DNA from 3 places in the Streptomyces sp. GSL17-111 genome. Region 3 is predicted to be linked to each of the others. Evidence: predicted binding sites of a transcription regulator. Region 3 holds the regulator's gene; each other region holds the start of a gene.
What was found. The regulator HrcA, encoded in region 3, represses chaperone genes, less so after heat shock. The targets are predictions, from matches to a motif close to TTNGCACTCNGNNNNNCNGAGTGCNAA.
Positions count from the first base shown of each region.

Region 1: groES (co-chaperone GroES) is a predicted target of HrcA. The motif match lies at 3,430-3,456, and genes of this name have one in related genera.
Region 2: groL (chaperonin GroEL) is a predicted target of HrcA. The motif match lies at 1,330-1,356, and genes of this name have one in related genera.

Region 1 is NZ_JBAJNS010000001.1:2,204,057-2,208,990, forward strand. It holds gene V6D49_RS09460 (SDR family NAD(P)-dependent oxidoreductase) at 1-331, shown strand, start outside; gene V6D49_RS09465 (ester cyclase) at 439-1,146, shown strand; gene groL (chaperonin GroEL) at 1,232-2,857, opposite strand; gene groES (co-chaperone GroES) at 2,977-3,285, opposite strand; gene V6D49_RS09480 (polysaccharide deacetylase family protein) at 3,572-4,546, opposite strand; gene V6D49_RS09485 (THUMP-like domain-containing protein) at 4,628-4,934, shown strand, end outside.
Region 2 is NZ_JBAJNS010000001.1:3,602,755-3,607,688, reverse strand. It holds gene groL (chaperonin GroEL) at 1-1,202, opposite strand, end outside; gene V6D49_RS16000 (RNA polymerase sigma factor) at 1,544-2,152, shown strand; gene V6D49_RS15995 (transmembrane transport protein) at 2,149-2,676, shown strand; gene V6D49_RS15990 (cold-shock protein) at 2,759-2,962, opposite strand; gene V6D49_RS15985 (MoaD/ThiS family protein) at 3,449-3,730, opposite strand; gene thrC (threonine synthase) at 3,766-4,934, opposite strand, start outside.
Region 3 is NZ_JBAJNS010000001.1:4,430,787-4,435,720, reverse strand. It holds gene dnaJ (molecular chaperone DnaJ) at 1-836, opposite strand, end outside; gene hrcA (heat-inducible transcriptional repressor HrcA) at 837-1,853, opposite strand; gene V6D49_RS19785 (MBL fold metallo-hydrolase) at 2,050-2,781, shown strand; gene V6D49_RS19780 (DUF3097 domain-containing protein) at 2,818-3,669, shown strand; gene hemW (radical SAM family heme chaperone HemW) at 3,692-4,924, shown strand.

The sequences.
Region 1 (4,934 bases), 2.2 Mb from region 3:
CGGGGCGAGCAAGGCGTGGGTCGTGCAGTTCACGCAGGGGGCCGCGCAGGACCTGGCGGACTCGGGGGTGCGGATGCTGGCGCTGTGCCCGGGGTTCGTGCGGACCGAGTTCCACGAGCGGGCCGGGATGTCGGCCTCGGACGTCCCGGGGTGGATGTGGCTGGACGCCGACCGGGTCGTGGACGCCGCGCTGAAGGACCTCGCCCGGGGCCGGACGCTCTCCGTGCCGGACGCCCGGTACAAGACGCTGCTGGGCGCGAGCAAGCTGGTGCCGCGCGGGCTGCTGGGCCGGGTGTCGTCCAGCTCGGGCCGCAAGTACGCACCGAAGTAGGGGCCCGCCGTCACCGTGCCGCCCACGCCACGCCCAGGCGTCGGTTTCGCGGGAGGCATAGCCTGGAGATGTCCCCCTTCACCGATGGCCGACCGTAGGAGGCCGTCATGACATTCGTGCAGCTCATCGACTGTAAAACCAGCCGGGTCGACGACATGAACCGGCTGCTGGACTCCTGGGTGGAGGCGACCCGGGGCAAGCGGACGGCGACCCACGCCCTCGTCGGCCGCGACCGGTCCAGCTCCACCCACGTGGTGGAGATCGTCGAGTTCCCCTCCTACGAGGAGGCGATGCGGAACTCGAACCTGCCCGAGACCGACCGGATCTTCCAGGAGATGGTGGCGCTCTGTGACGAGATGCCGCAGTTCACGGACCTGGACGTGGTGCGGGACGAGCAGCTGAACAAGGACACCGCCCGCCGGGTCTTCGAAGAGGTGCTGTCCGAGCGGGACTACGCCGCGCTGGAGGACTACTTCCACGCGGACTACGTGGAGCACGACCCGGCCAACCCCACGGGCGACCTGCACGGCCTTGACGAGGCACGGGAGAACCTGCGGGAGGAACTCGACCCGTTCGAACCCCGGTTCACGGTGCTGGGCGCCGTGGCCGACGGTGACCTGGTCAGCCAGCGCTTCGAGGCCGCGGCGCGGCACGTGGGCACCTTCATGGGCACCGAGCCGACCGGCAGGGAGTTCACGCTCACCGGCCACGTGACGTTCCGGTTCCAGGACGGCAAGATCGCCGAGAGCTGGTTCAACTGGGACAACGCCCGGCTGCTCGCGGAGATCGGCGCCGTCGAACTGCCCCGGCCGTAGGCGCGGCACCGCGCCGGGCCCGGACGCCGACAGGCCCCCACCCGCCAGGGGTGGGGGCCTGCGTCAGGCGGTGTGCCGGGCCTGGTCAGTGCGCGTGGCCGTGACCGTGGCCGTGACCGGCGTCCTCCTCCTCGGCCGGCTTCTCGACGACCAGGGTCTCGGTCGTGAGGAGCAGGGAGGCGATGGACGCGGCGTTCTCCAGGGCGGAGCGGGTGACCTTCACCGGGTCGATGACGCCGGCCTTGACCAGGTCGCCGTACTCGCCGGTGGCGGCGTTGAAGCCGTGGCCCTTCTCCATCTCGGCGACCTTGGAGGTGATGACGTAGCCCTCCAGGCCGGCGTTCTCCGCGATCCAGCGCAGCGGCTCGACGACGGCGCGACGCACGACGGCGACGCCGGTGGCCTCGTCGTCGGACTTGCCCAGGCTGTCGGCCAGGACCTTCGCGGAGTGGACGAGCGCGGAGCCGCCACCGGAGACGATGCCCTCCTCGACCGCGGCGCGGGTCGCGGAGATGGCGTCCTCCAGGCGGTGCTTCTTCTCCTTGAGCTCGACCTCGGTGGCCGCGCCGACGCGGATGACGCACACGCCGCCGGCCAGCTTGGCGAGGCGCTCCTGGAGCTTCTCGCGGTCCCAGTCGGAGTCGGTGTTGTCGATCTCGGCCTTGATCTGCGCGACGCGGGCCTGCACGTCGTCGCTGGTCCCGGCGCCGTCGACGATGGTGGTGTCGTCCTTGGTGACGGTGACGCGGCGGGCGGAGCCCAGCACGTCCAGGCCGACCTGGTCGAGCTTGAGGCCGACCTCCTCGGCGACGACGGTGCCGCCGGTGAGGGTGGCCATGTCGCCGAGCATCGCCTTGCGGCGGTCACCGAAGCCGGGAGCCTTGACGGCGACGGCGTTGAAGGTGCCGCGGATCTTGTTGACGACCAGCGTGGACAGGGCCTCGCCCTCGACGTCCTCGGCGATGATCAGCAGCGGGCGGGAGCCGCCGGCCTGCATGATCTTCTCCAGCAGCGGCAGCAGGTCGGCGATGGCCGAGATCTTGCCCTGGTGGATGAGGATGTACGGGTCGTCGAGGACGGCCTCCATCCGCTCCTGGTCGGTGACCATGTAGGGCGAGAGGTAGCCCTTGTCGAAGGCCATGCCCTCGGTGAAGTCCAGCTCCAGGCCGAAGGTCTGCGACTCCTCGACGGTGATGACGCCGTCCTTGCCGACCTTGTCCATGGCCTCGGCGATCAGCTCGCCGACCTGCTTGTCCTGCGCGGACAGACCGGCCACCGAGGCGATGTCGGCCTTGGAGTCGATCGGGCTGGCGGAAGCGATCAGGTCGTCGGAGACGGCCTTGACGGCGGCGTCGATGCCCTTCTTCAGGGCGGCCGGGGAGGCGCCGGCGGCGACGTTGCGCAGGCCCTCGCGGACGAGCGCCTGGGCCAGCACGGTGGCGGTGGTGGTGCCGTCACCCGCGATGTCGTTGGTCTTGGTCGCCACCTCCTTGACGAGCTGGGCGCCGAGGTTCTCGTACGGGTCCTCGACCTCGACCTCACGCGCGATGGTGACGCCGTCGTTGGTGATGGTCGGGGCGCCGAACTTCTTGTCGATGACGACGTTGCGGCCCTTGGGGCCGATCGTCACCTTGACGGTGTCGGCCAGCTTGTTGACGCCGCGCTCCAGGGCGCGACGGGCGTCCTCGTCGAACTTCAGGATCTTCGCCATGGCGTAGAGAGGTCCTCTCAGGGCTTTGTGGGCGTATCACAAACGAACCGCGCCCTGGCCCCGGCTGTCTGTGACGGGGAACCAGGGCGCGGATCGACACACGGATGTGCGGGGGTGCCTTACTTCTCGATGATCGCGAGCACGTCGCGAGCCGAGAGGACGAGGTACTCCTCGTTGTTGTACTTCACCTCGGTGCCGCCGTACTTGCTGTACAGAACGACGTCACCGACCTTCACGTCGAGCGGCAGGCGGTTACCGTCCTCGAAGCGGCCCGGGCCCACGGCCAGGACGGTGCCCTCCTGGGGCTTCTCCTTGGCGGTGTCCGGAATGACCAGGCCCGAGGCCGTGGTCTGCTCGGCGTCGAGCGGCTGGACCACGATGCGGTCCTCAAGCGGCTTGATGGCAACCTTGGAGCTGGCGGTCGTCACGATCCGACCTCCCCCTTCGGAGATCTCACGGGGTCTTATGTCTAGAGGTGGCGACCTGGTCGATCCGTCGTCGCGGGTGCCGGACCTTCCCGTCGCGCCTGGCACTCCCCGGTGGAGAGTGCCAACGGTGAGACTATGCCTCGGTTAGCACTCGGTCAAGCGGAGTGCCAACGCCACACCGCGCGTCGTCGGATCCGGCACCCGGAACGGCCCCTTCCACCCGCCGCACGGCCGTCCGCCACACCCGCCCCGCCCGCCGTCCGGCCCTCCGGACCGCGGGGCCCGGTCAGATGTAGTCCTCCAGGCGGGCGAGGGCGAAGCCCTGGTCGGTGGCGGTCTTCAGGGTGCGGCGCAGCATGTCGTTCATGGTGCCGCCCCACTCGTCCGGCCCGCGGAAGTGGGTGAGGATGATGTCGCCGGGGTGGAAGGTGCGGTCGGCGCGGCCCCAGTCGAACTTCTTGGCCCACGCCTCCTCGGCCCACAGCGGGACGGCCTCGATGCCGCAGGTGGCCGCCGCACGGAGCGTGTCGCGGTTGTAGGCGCCGTAGGGCGGGCGGAACAGCCGCGGCGTCACCCCGATCTCCTTCTTCAGCACCTCCTGCATGTCGCAGATCTCGCGGCGCTGCCGCTCGTAGGAGAGCTTCGGCATCTCCTTGTGGTGCAGGGTGTGGTTCTGGACGGCGGCGCCGTCGCGGTGCATGCGGCGGAAGTAGTCGTAGTCGTCCTTGGCCACGTAGTCGGAGAGGAACGCGCTGTAGGGGATGTCGAGTTCCCGCAGCATGCGGGTGAAGCGCGGGTCCTTGTGCCAGCCGTCGTCGATGGTGAGGAAGACGACCTTGTCGTCGGTGGGGACGCGGACGAGGACCGGCGGCAGCCCCTCGTCCGCGATGAGCCCGGGGGTGCTGGCGAGCTCGACCTTCTGCCGGGGCGGCGCCGGGGGGCGCAGCGGGGGCGTGGCGAGCCCCCAGCGTTTCGCGGCGGCGACGCGACGGGCCTCGGCCCGCTCCAGGCCGTGGGCGTAGTCGGCGAGGGAGGCGGCGGCGTACTCGGCGCCGACGCGCTCCGCCTCGCCGAGCGGCAGCCCTTCCACGGCGGCGGCGAGCGGCTCGTCGAGCGGGGCGCGGCCGTCGGGGACGTGGCCGGTCCCGGAGACGGCGGCGCACGAGACGGCGAGCACGACGACGGTGGAGGCGCCGGCGGCGCGCCGGAGCTGACGCCAGTTCCGCGACCCTTTCCTGTCATCTTGTCTGATTTGTCTGATGATCGGCATAACGCCGGATCGTGCCAGCAGCCGGGGCCCGGAGGGCGACGGCGTTCCGCCGGGCAGAGGAAAATGAGCCGCGTGGCCGTATCCGAATCACCCGACACACCGACCCCCGCCTCCCCCGAGGTCGACGCCTTCCGGGCGCTCCTGACCGACGAGGGGGCCGAGCTGCTGGAGCTGCTGCGCGACCACGACCCCGCCGACGAACTGGCCCTCGCCACCCGGCTGCGCCGCGACCACCCCGCCGCCCTCGTCTCGGCGGCACTCGGCCAGGCCCGGCTGCGGCAGCGGGCCGTCGCGAAGTTCGGCCCCGAGGACGCCGCCCGGATGTACTTCACCCCCGACGGCGTCGAGCAGGCGACGCGCTCCGGGGTGGCCGCCTACC
Region 2 (4,934 bases), 830 kb from region 3:
GCGTTGCGCACCGCGTCCTCGATGCGGTGCTTGCGCTCCTTGAGCTCCACCTCGGTGGCGGCGCCGGCCTTGATGACGGCCACGCCGCCGGCCAGCTTCGCGAGGCGCTCCTGGAGCTTCTCGCGGTCGTAGTCCGAGTCGGAGTTCTCGATCTCGGCGCGGATCTGGTTGACCCGGCCCTGGACCTGGTCGCTCTCACCGGCACCGTCGACGATGGTCGTCTCGTCCTTGGTGACGACGACCTTGCGGGCGCGGCCGAGCAGCTCCAGACCGGCGTTCTCCAGCTTGAGGCCGACCTCCTCGGAGACGACCTGGCCACCGGTGAGGATGGCGATGTCGCCGAGCATGGCCTTGCGGCGGTCGCCGAAGCCCGGGGCCTTGACGGCGACGGACTTGAAGGTGCCGCGGATCTTGTTGACGATCAGGGTGGACAGGGCCTCACCCTCGACGTCCTCGGCGATGATCAGCAGCGGCTTGCCCGACTGCATGACCTTCTCCAGGAGCGGGAGCAGCTCCTTGACGTTGCCGATCTTGGAGTTCGCGATGAGGATGTACGGGTCGTCGTAGACGGTCTCCATACGCTCCATGTCGGTCGCGAAGTACGCCGAGATGTAGCCCTTGTCGAAGCGCATACCCTCGGTGAGCTCCAGCTCCAGACCGAAGGTCTGGGACTCCTCGACGGTGATGACGCCTTCCTTGCCGACCTTGTCCATGGCCTCGGCGATCAGCTCGCCGATCTGGACGTCGGCGGCGGAGATGGAGGCGGTGGAGGCGATCTGCTCCTTCGTCTCCACGTCCTTGGCCTGCTCCAGCAGGGCGGCGGAGACGGCCTCGGTGGCGCGCTCGATGCCGCGCTTGAGCGCCATCGGGTTGGCACCGGCGGCCACGTTCCGCAGACCCTCGCGGACCAGTGCCTGGGCGAGGACGGTCGCGGTCGTCGTGCCGTCACCGGCGACGTCGTCCGTCTTCTTGGCGACCTCCTTGACGAGCTCGGCGCCGATCTTCTCGTAGGCGTCCTCGAGCTCGATCTCCTTGGCGATGGAGACACCGTCGTTGGTGATCGTGGGGGCGCCCCACTTCTTCTCCAGCACGACGTTGCGACCCTTGGGGCCAAGCGTGACCTTGACGGCGTCGGCGAGCTGGTTCATGCCGCGTTCGAGGCCGCGCCGCGCCTCCTCGTCGAACGCGATGATCTTGGCCATGTGAAGTGGTCCTCCCAGGACTGGGGTGGATTGCTCCGGACCGCGCTGGCGCCCGCGACGGACGGCCTGCGGGGCCTGGCGTTCCTTCCGCCGGGCCTCGCGGACCTCACCGAACCGGTCCTTCTTTTTGTCACTCTCACGTGCAGAGTGCTAAGCCCAATGATTAGCACTCGACCCCTCCGAGTGCAAGCGCCCCCGCATCGGGAGCGCCCCGGCGCCGCGTCCTCCGCCACGCCGGAGCGGCGGCGTGAACCGTTCCACCCCGGCCGCCGACTTACCGGTGACGTGCCGGTCGAGCAGCGGGAACACCGCACCGGCACGACGGAGAGAAGGAGGGTCGGGTGCACGAGGCCAAGGCCAAGGACGAGGACGAGGCCGAGGGCGAGGGCGAGGCCGAGGGCGAGGGCGAGGGCGGAGCCCTGCTGGTGGTGCGCTGCCAACTCGGGGAGCGGCAGGCGTTCACCGAGCTGGTGCGGGCCTGGCACGGCCCGCTGTGGCGGTACCTGCGGGCCATGACCGGCGGGGACGGCGTCGCGGACGACCTCGCGCAGGAGACGTGGATCGGCGTCCTGCGGGGGCTGCCGAAACTGCGGGAGCCCGGCCGGTTCGCGCCCTGGTTGTTCACCATCGCGCGACGCGCCCTCGCGGATCACCTCCGGCGCAGCCGCGCGGCGCCGCTCGGGCCCGTGGACCTCGCCGACGCACCCGAGGTGACGGCCGAACCGGGGGACTTCCCGGGCGACGTCCTGGACCGGCTGGAGGTCCACGCCGGGCTGGCGGCCCTGCCGCCCGCCGAACGCGAGGTGCTGGTGCTGTTCCACCTCGCGGACCTGCCGACGGCCGCCTGCGCCGACGTGCTCGGCGTTCCGCCGGGCACGGTCAAGAGCCGGCTCTTCCGCGCCCGCCGCATGCTGCGCGACATCCTGACCGAGAGGGGTCACGACCGATGAACGAGAACGACCGCCGCATCCCGGGCGACCGTCGCACGGCACCCCGGGAGGTACCGGAGGAGTTGGCGCGCACGCTGGCGCGCGAGACCTCGCTGGGACGCCGGGTGCGCCACCTCGCGACCGGCCTCGTCGGGGGCTGCGGGGCCGCGCTGCTGACACTGCTGTGGGCGACCGAGCCGACGCCGCTTCCGGTGCGGACCCGCGTCGCGTTCGCCGGGCTGATCGCCGTCGGCCTGGCCTGGGCCGCCCTGGCCTGCTGGACCCTGACGCGGCGTCACCCGCTGTACGGGGCCGACCGGGTGCTTGCGGCGGGCGTCGCGCTCGCCGCCACCTCCGCGACCGCGCTGGGCGCCGTCGTCCTCACGGCCGTGCGGGGAACGGCCGCCCTGGCCGTGGGCACGGGGCTGACCGGCGCCCTCGCGGTGACGGCCGCGGCGCTGCTCCTGGGGCGGGCCCGGAGCCGTCGACGGGCCCTGCTGCGCCGGCGCGACGCCCTGCGGGCGGATTCCCGGACGGCGGGCTGACGGGGCGTCAGCGGATCGGGGAACGCCGAAGGGCCCGGCTGCGGCCGGGCCCTTCGAACGTGTGGTGTGTGGCGGTCGTCGCTCAGGCGCTGAGACGGACCATGTCCGCCTGCGGCCCCTTCTGCCCCTGCGAGATCTCGAACTCGACCCGCTGCCCTTCCTCAAGGGTGCGGTAGCCGTCCATCTGAATCGCGCTGTAGTGGACGAACACGTCCGCACCACCGTCGACCGCGATGAAGCCGTAGCCCTTCTCCGCGTTGAACCACTTGACGGTGCCCTGAGCCATTCCTAACTCCCCTATTACTGGCCCTTGCACGAGCCCGCACTCCGCGGACCCGGGTCAGAGTCACCCCCTGGGTCGTGAGGGTGTTGTGCGCCGGAACGCGTCGACCGCCGCTGAATGTATCTGGATGAACGCCCTGTGCAACAGGTCAATCAGACGAGAAATCCGCACAGGACACATCGGTCGACAACGGGCACACGGCATCGAACCGGTGCGATTCCGGCCGGGCATAGCCGGGCCAACGCGACAAAAGTCCCTGCGCTTCGGGCAGAACTTGGCGCACAACTTGTCGTTGTGTGTCACATCCGAAAGGGGGTTCGGGGCACACCCTACCGCTTCGCGGAAGTCGGAACGCACCCTTCCGGTTAGCGGAGCCGCGCGACGGGTCGCGCGCCGGGCCACCGCCGCCCGGGACGCCGTGCGGAACGCCGTGTGGTCCCGCACCCGGAAGGGGCGGGACCACACGAACGGGACGCGGCAGGACGTGCCTTACACCGCACCACCGGCGACGGCGGGGATGATGGAGACGCCGGCGCCGTCCGGGGTCGGCGTCGCGAGGCCCTCGGCGAAGCGGACGTCGTCGTCGTTGACGTAGATGTTCACGAACCGGCGCAGCTTGCCGGTGTCGTCCAGCACGCGGGCGCTGATGCCCGTGTGGTTCTTCTCCAGGTCGGCCAGCACCTCGCCGAGGGTCGCGCCCTCGGCGGCGACCTCGGCCTGACCGCCGGTGTAGGTGCGCAGGATGGTCGGGATGCGGACGTTGACGCTCATGTGCGGTTCACCTTCGTGGGTCGTGGGTGCGGGGTTCAGGCCAGGCCGGCGGCGCGGAAGGCGTCCAGCGAGGGGCGGATGACGGCGCTCGGCCCGGTCGTCGGCGCGACGGCGTCCAGCGTCTTCAGGCCGTCACCCGTGTTGAGGACGACGGTCGTCAGGGTGGGGTCGAGCAGGCCGTCCTCGATCAGCTTGCGGGTGACGCCCACCGTCACCCCGCCCGCCGTCTCCGCGAAGATGCCCTCCGTGCGGGCCAGCAGCTTGATGGCGTCCACGACCTGCGCGTCGGTGACGTCCTCCACGGCGCCGCCGGTGCGGCGGGCGATGTCCAGCACGTAGGGGCCGTCGGCCGGGTTGCCGATGGCGAGCGACTTGGCGATCGTGTCCGGCCGCACCGGGCGCACCACGTCGTGGCCGCCCTTGAAGGCCTGGGAGACCGGCGAGCAGCCCTCGGCCTGGGCGCCGAAGATCCTGTACGGGCGGTCCTCGACGAGCCCGAGCGCGATCAGCTCGCGCAGCCCCTTGTCGATCTTCGTCAGCTGGGAGCCGGAGGCGATGGGGACGACGAGCTGGTCCGGCAGGCGCCAGCCGAGCTGCTCGCAGATCTCGTAGGCGAGCGTCTTGGAGCCCTCGGCGTAGTAGGGGCGCAGGTTGACGTTGACGAACCCCCAGCCCTCACCGGCCGGGTCGCCGATCAGCTCGCTGCAGAAACGGTTCACGTCGTCGTAGGTGCCCTCGATGCCGACGAGGTCGCCGCCGTAGACGGCGGCCATGACGACCTTGCCCTGCTCCAGGTCGTGCGGGATGAAGACGCACGAACGCAGCCCGGCACGGGCCGCCGCCGCGCCGACGGCCCCGGCCAGGTTGCCGGTGGAGGAGCAGGAGAGCGTGGTGAAGCCGAAGGCGCGGGCGGCCTCGACGGCGATGGCGACGACGCGGTCCTTGAAGGAGTGCGTCGGGTTGCCGGAGTCGTCCTTGACGTGCAGCTCACCGGTGACGCCCAGCTCCGCCGCCAGGCGGTCGGCGCGCACCAGCTTGGTGAAGCCCGGGTTCAGGTTGGGCTTGGCGGCGACGTCGGCGGGCACCGGCAGCAGCGGGGCGTACCGCCAGATGTTGTCCGGGCCGGCCTCGATCCGCGCGCGCAGCGCCTCCGGGTCGCCCTCCGGCAGCTCGTAGGCGATCTCCAGCGGGCCGAAGCACGCCG
Region 3 (4,934 bases):
TTGGTGCCCAGCGCGGCGGCCGTCATGGGGATGGTGACCGTGCAGTGCAGGTCGTCGCCCCGGCGCTGGAAGACCGGGTGCGGCGTCTCGCGGATCTCGACGTAGAGGTCGCCGGCCGGGCCGCCGCCGGGGCCGACCTCGCCCTCCCCCGCGAGCTGGATCCGGGTGCCGTTGTCGACACCGGCCGGGATCTTGACCGTGAGGCTGCGGCGGGAGCGGATGCGTCCGTCGCCCGCGCACTCCGGGCAGGGCGTGGGGACGACCGTGCCGAACCCCTGGCACTGCGGGCACGGGCGGGACGTCATGACCTGGCCCAGGAAGGACCGGGTGACCTGGGAGACCTCGCCCCGGCCCCGGCACATGTCGCAGGTCTGCGCCGAGGTGCCCGGCGCGGCGCCCTCGCCGCTGCACGTGCCGCACACCGTGGCGGTGTCGACCTGGATCTCCTTGGTGGTGCCGAACGCGGCCTCCTCCAGGGTGATCTCCAGCCGGATCATGGCGTCCTGGCCCCGGCGGGTGCGCGACCGCGGACCGCGCTGGGCGGTCGTCCCGAAGAAGGCGTCCATGATGTCGGAGAAGTTGCCGAAGCCGCCCGCGCCGAAGCCACCGCCGCCACCCGGGCCGGCCGGGTCGCCGCCCAGGTCGTACATCTGCTTCTTCTGCGGGTCCGACAACACCTCGTAAGCGGTGTTGATCTCCTTGAACCGCTCCTGGGTCTTCGGGTCCGGGTTCACATCCGGGTGCAGCTCGCGCGCCAGCCGGCGGAATGCCTTCTTGATCTCGTCCTGCGAAGCGTCGCGCTGCACGCCCAGGACCGCGTAGTAGTCCGTGGCCACTTACGACTCCGCGAGAAACTGTCCGACGTAACGTGCCACTGCGCGTACCGCTCCCATCGTTCCGGGGTAGTCCATGCGGGTCGGTCCGACCACGCCGAGTTTGGCGACCGTCTGGTCGCCGGAACCGTAACCGACCGACACGACGGACGTGGAATTGAGACCCTCGTGCTCGTTCTCGTGCCCGATCCGCACGGTGACGCCCGGGTCCGTGGCCTCACCGAGCAGCTTGAGCAGCACGACCTGCTCCTCCAGCGCCTCCAGCACGGGCCGGATCGTCAGCGGGAAGTCGTGCCCGAACCGGGTCAGGTTCGCCGTGCCGCCGATCAGCAGGCGCTCCTCGGTCTCCTCGACGAGCGTCTCCAGCAGCGTCGCCACGACCGCCGAGACCGCGCCGCGGTCCTCCGCGTCGAACGACTCCGCCAGGTCCTGCACGAGGCGGGGCACCTCGGTGAACCGCTGGCCCGCGACCCGGCTGTTCAGCCGCGCCCGCAGGTCGGCCACGGACGCCTCGCCCACCGGGTCGGGGCAGTCGACCATGCGCTGCTCGACCCGGCCGGTGTCGGTGATGAGGACCAGCATGACGCGGGCCGGGGCCAGCGCCAGCAGCTCCACGTGCCGCACCGTGGACCGCGTCAGCGACGGGTACTGCACGACGGCGACCTGCCGGGTGAGCTGCGCCAGCAGCCGCACCGTCCGGCCGACGACGTCGTCGAGGTCCACCGCGCCGTCGAGGAAGTGCTGCACCGCGCGCCGCTCGGGCACCGACATGGGCTTGACGCCCGCCAGCCGGTCCACGAAGAGCCGGTAGCCCTTGTCCGTGGGGATGCGGCCCGCGCTGGTGTGCGGCTGGGCGATGTAGCCCTCGTCCTCCAGCGCGGCCATGTCGTTGCGCACGGTGGCCGGGGAGACGTTGAGGCTGTGCCGCTCGGTGAGCGCCTTGGAGCCCACCGGCTCCTCGGTGCCCACGTAGTCCTGGACGATGGCGCGCAGCACCTGGAGTCGACGTTCGCTGAGCATGGTGGCGCACCTCCCGTCCGGCCGTGCCTCGTCCTGCCCTGTCGTTCCCGGTCATTCCCGCCCTGGCACTCGGGGGGCCCGAGTGCCAATTCCCGGGACCAGTGTACGGCCGGGTACCACGGCCCGGGCAAGGGCGGCCGGACCGACCGTACCCCGCGACGGGCGCGGCGGCCCCCATGCCGTTAGCGTCGGCCGTATGACGGCACTGCTGAACGGGGAGTGGGAGGAGCCGGCGCCCGGTGTGGTGCGGCGGCGGCTGCCCGGCTGGGACGAGACGGTCGGGGCGGTGCGCGGGCGCGACGGCGTGCTGGTCGTCGACACCGGCGCCTCCCTGCGCGCGGGCGCCGCGATCCGGCGGCAGGTCCAGGAGCTGTTCGGCCTTCCTGTGACGCACATCGCCCTCACCCACCCCCACTTCGACCACGTGCTCGGCACCGCCGCGTTCGCCGGGGTCGAGGTCTACGGCGCGGTCGGCATGACGGCGCTGCTCCCCCGGCTCGCCGACGAGCTGCGGGCCGACGCCGTCCGTCACGGCCTGGCACCCGACGAGGCCGCCGGGGCGGTCGACGTCCTGGTCGCCCCGCACCACCAGGTGTGCGGCGAGCTGACGCTCTCGCTGGGCGGCGGGCGTCAGGTGATGCTGGCCAACGTCGGCCCCGGGCACACGGCGCACGACCTGGCCGTCTTCGTGCCGGGCGACCCGGAGGTCGTCTTCTGCGGCGACCTGGTCGAGGAGTCCGGTGAACCGCAGGCCGGGCCCGACGCGCACCTCGGGGTGTGGCCCGACGCCCTCGGCCGCCTCCTCGCCCTCGGCGGGCCGGACGCCGTGTACGTCCCCGGCCACGGTGCGCTCGTCGACGCCGCCTTCGTCCGGGCCCAGCGCGACGCCCTCCGCGCCCGCTTCGCCACCGAGTCAGGGGACGCGTGAGGACGGCTCCGCACGGGGCGGGGGCACAATGCGGGGATGCGCCGCAACGACCGTCACAGCCGCTATGACAACGTCGACTTCACCGCGCCGTGGAAGCGCCAGGCCCCGGCGCCCGAGGTGGCCGCCGACGCCGGCCTCGTCGTCGAGGAGGCCGACACGGGATTCTGCGGCGCCGTCGTCCGCTGCGAGAAGACCGCCGAGGGGCCGACGGTCACTCTGGAGGACCGCTTCGGCAAGCACCGCGTCTTCCCCCTGACGCCGCGCGGCTTCCTGTTGGAGGGACGCCCGGTGACCCTCGTCCGGCCCCGGCGGGCCGCCTCCCCGCAGCCGCCGCGGCGCACCGCCTCCGGATCGGTCGCGGTGCCCGGCGCCCGGGCCCGCGTCGCCCGCGCCGGGCGGATCTACGTCGAGGGGCGGCACGACGCCGAACTCGTCGAGCGGGTGTGGGGTGACGACCTGCGCGTGGAGGGCGTGGTCGTGGAGTACCTGGAGGGCGTCGACGACCTGCCCGCCGTCGTCGAGCGCTTCGGGCCGAGCGAGGACGCCCGGCTCGGCGTCCTCGTCGACCACCTCGTGCCGGGCTCGAAGGAGTCCCGCATCGCCGAGGCCGTCGGCGGCGAGCACGTCCTCGTCGTCGGCCACCCCTTCGTCGACGTGTGGGCGGCGGTGAAGCCCGCCTCGCTCGGCATCGACCGCTGGCCCGACGTGCCGCGCGGCCAGGACTGGAAGACCGGCGTGTGCCGGGCGCTCGGCTGGCCGCCCAACACCGGTGCCGCCTGGCAGCGCGTCCTGGCCGCCGTGCACTCCTACCGGGACCTGGAGCCCGAGCTGCTGGGCCCGGTGGAGCGGCTGATCGACCACGTCACGGTCGGCGGGCCGACCGGCTGACGCGATCACGGACAATGGACGCATGCCCTCCGCACTTCCCGACGGCGAGCCCGTCCCCGTGGACGGCGCGCTGCCCGCCGCCGCCCTGGCCGGGAGCGCCGACCGTCCGCTCGGCTTCTACCTGCACGTCCCCTACTGCGCGACCCGCTGCGGGTACTGCGACTTCAACACCTACACCGCCGACGAGCTGCGCGGCGCGGGCGGCGCGTCGGCCTCCCGCGAGACCTACGCGGCGACGCTGACCGAGGAGGTGCGGCTCGCCCGCACGGTGCTGGGCGACGACCCGCGCCCGGTGAGCACCGTCTTCGTGGGCGGCGGCACACCGACCCTGCTGCCCGCGGCCGACCTGGGCCGGATGCTCGCCACCGTCCGCGAGGAGTTCGGGCTGGCCGACGACGCGGAGGTGACCACCGAGGCCAACCCGGAGTCCGTGGACCCGGCGTACCTGGCCGAGCTGCGTGCGGCCGGCTTCAACCGCGTCTCGTTCGGCATGCAGAGCGCCCGCGCGCACGTCCTGCGCGTCCTGGACCGCACGCACACGCCCGGCCGGCCGGAACGCTGCGTCGCCGAGGCGCGGGCGGCCGGGTTCGAGCACGTCAACCTGGACCTGATCTACGGCACCCCCGGCGAGTCCGACGACGACTGGCGGGCCTCACTGGACGCCGCCATCGGTGCCGGGGCGGACCACGTCTCGGCGTACGCGCTGATCGTCGAGGAGGGCACTCGGCTCGCCCGGCGCATCCGGCGCGGGGAGGTGCCGATGACGGACGACGACGTCCACGCCGACCGTTATCTCATCGCCGAGGAGGCGCTGAGCGCGGCGGGCTACACCTGGTACGAGGTCTCCAACTGGACCCGATCCCCGGCCGGGCGCTGCCGGCACAACGAGCTGTACTGGACGGGTGCCGACTGGTGGGGCGCCGGGCCGGGCGCCCACAGCCACGTCGGCGGCGTGCGGTGGTGGAACGTCAAGCACCCCGGCGGCTACGCCCAGGCGCTGGCCGAGGGCCGCTCCCCCGGCGCCGGGCGCGAGGTGCTCGCCGAGGAGGACCGGCGCGTGGAGCGCATCCTGCTGGAGCTGCGGCTCGCGGACGGCTGTCCGCTGCACCTGCTCGCCCCGCAGGGCGCGGACGCCGCACGTCGGGCGCTGGCCGACGGGCTGCTGCGACCGGACGCCTACGCCGACGGCCGCGCCGCCCTCACCCTCCGGGGCCGCCTCCTGGCCGACGCCGTGGTCCGCGACCTCGTCGACTGAGGCGGGGGCC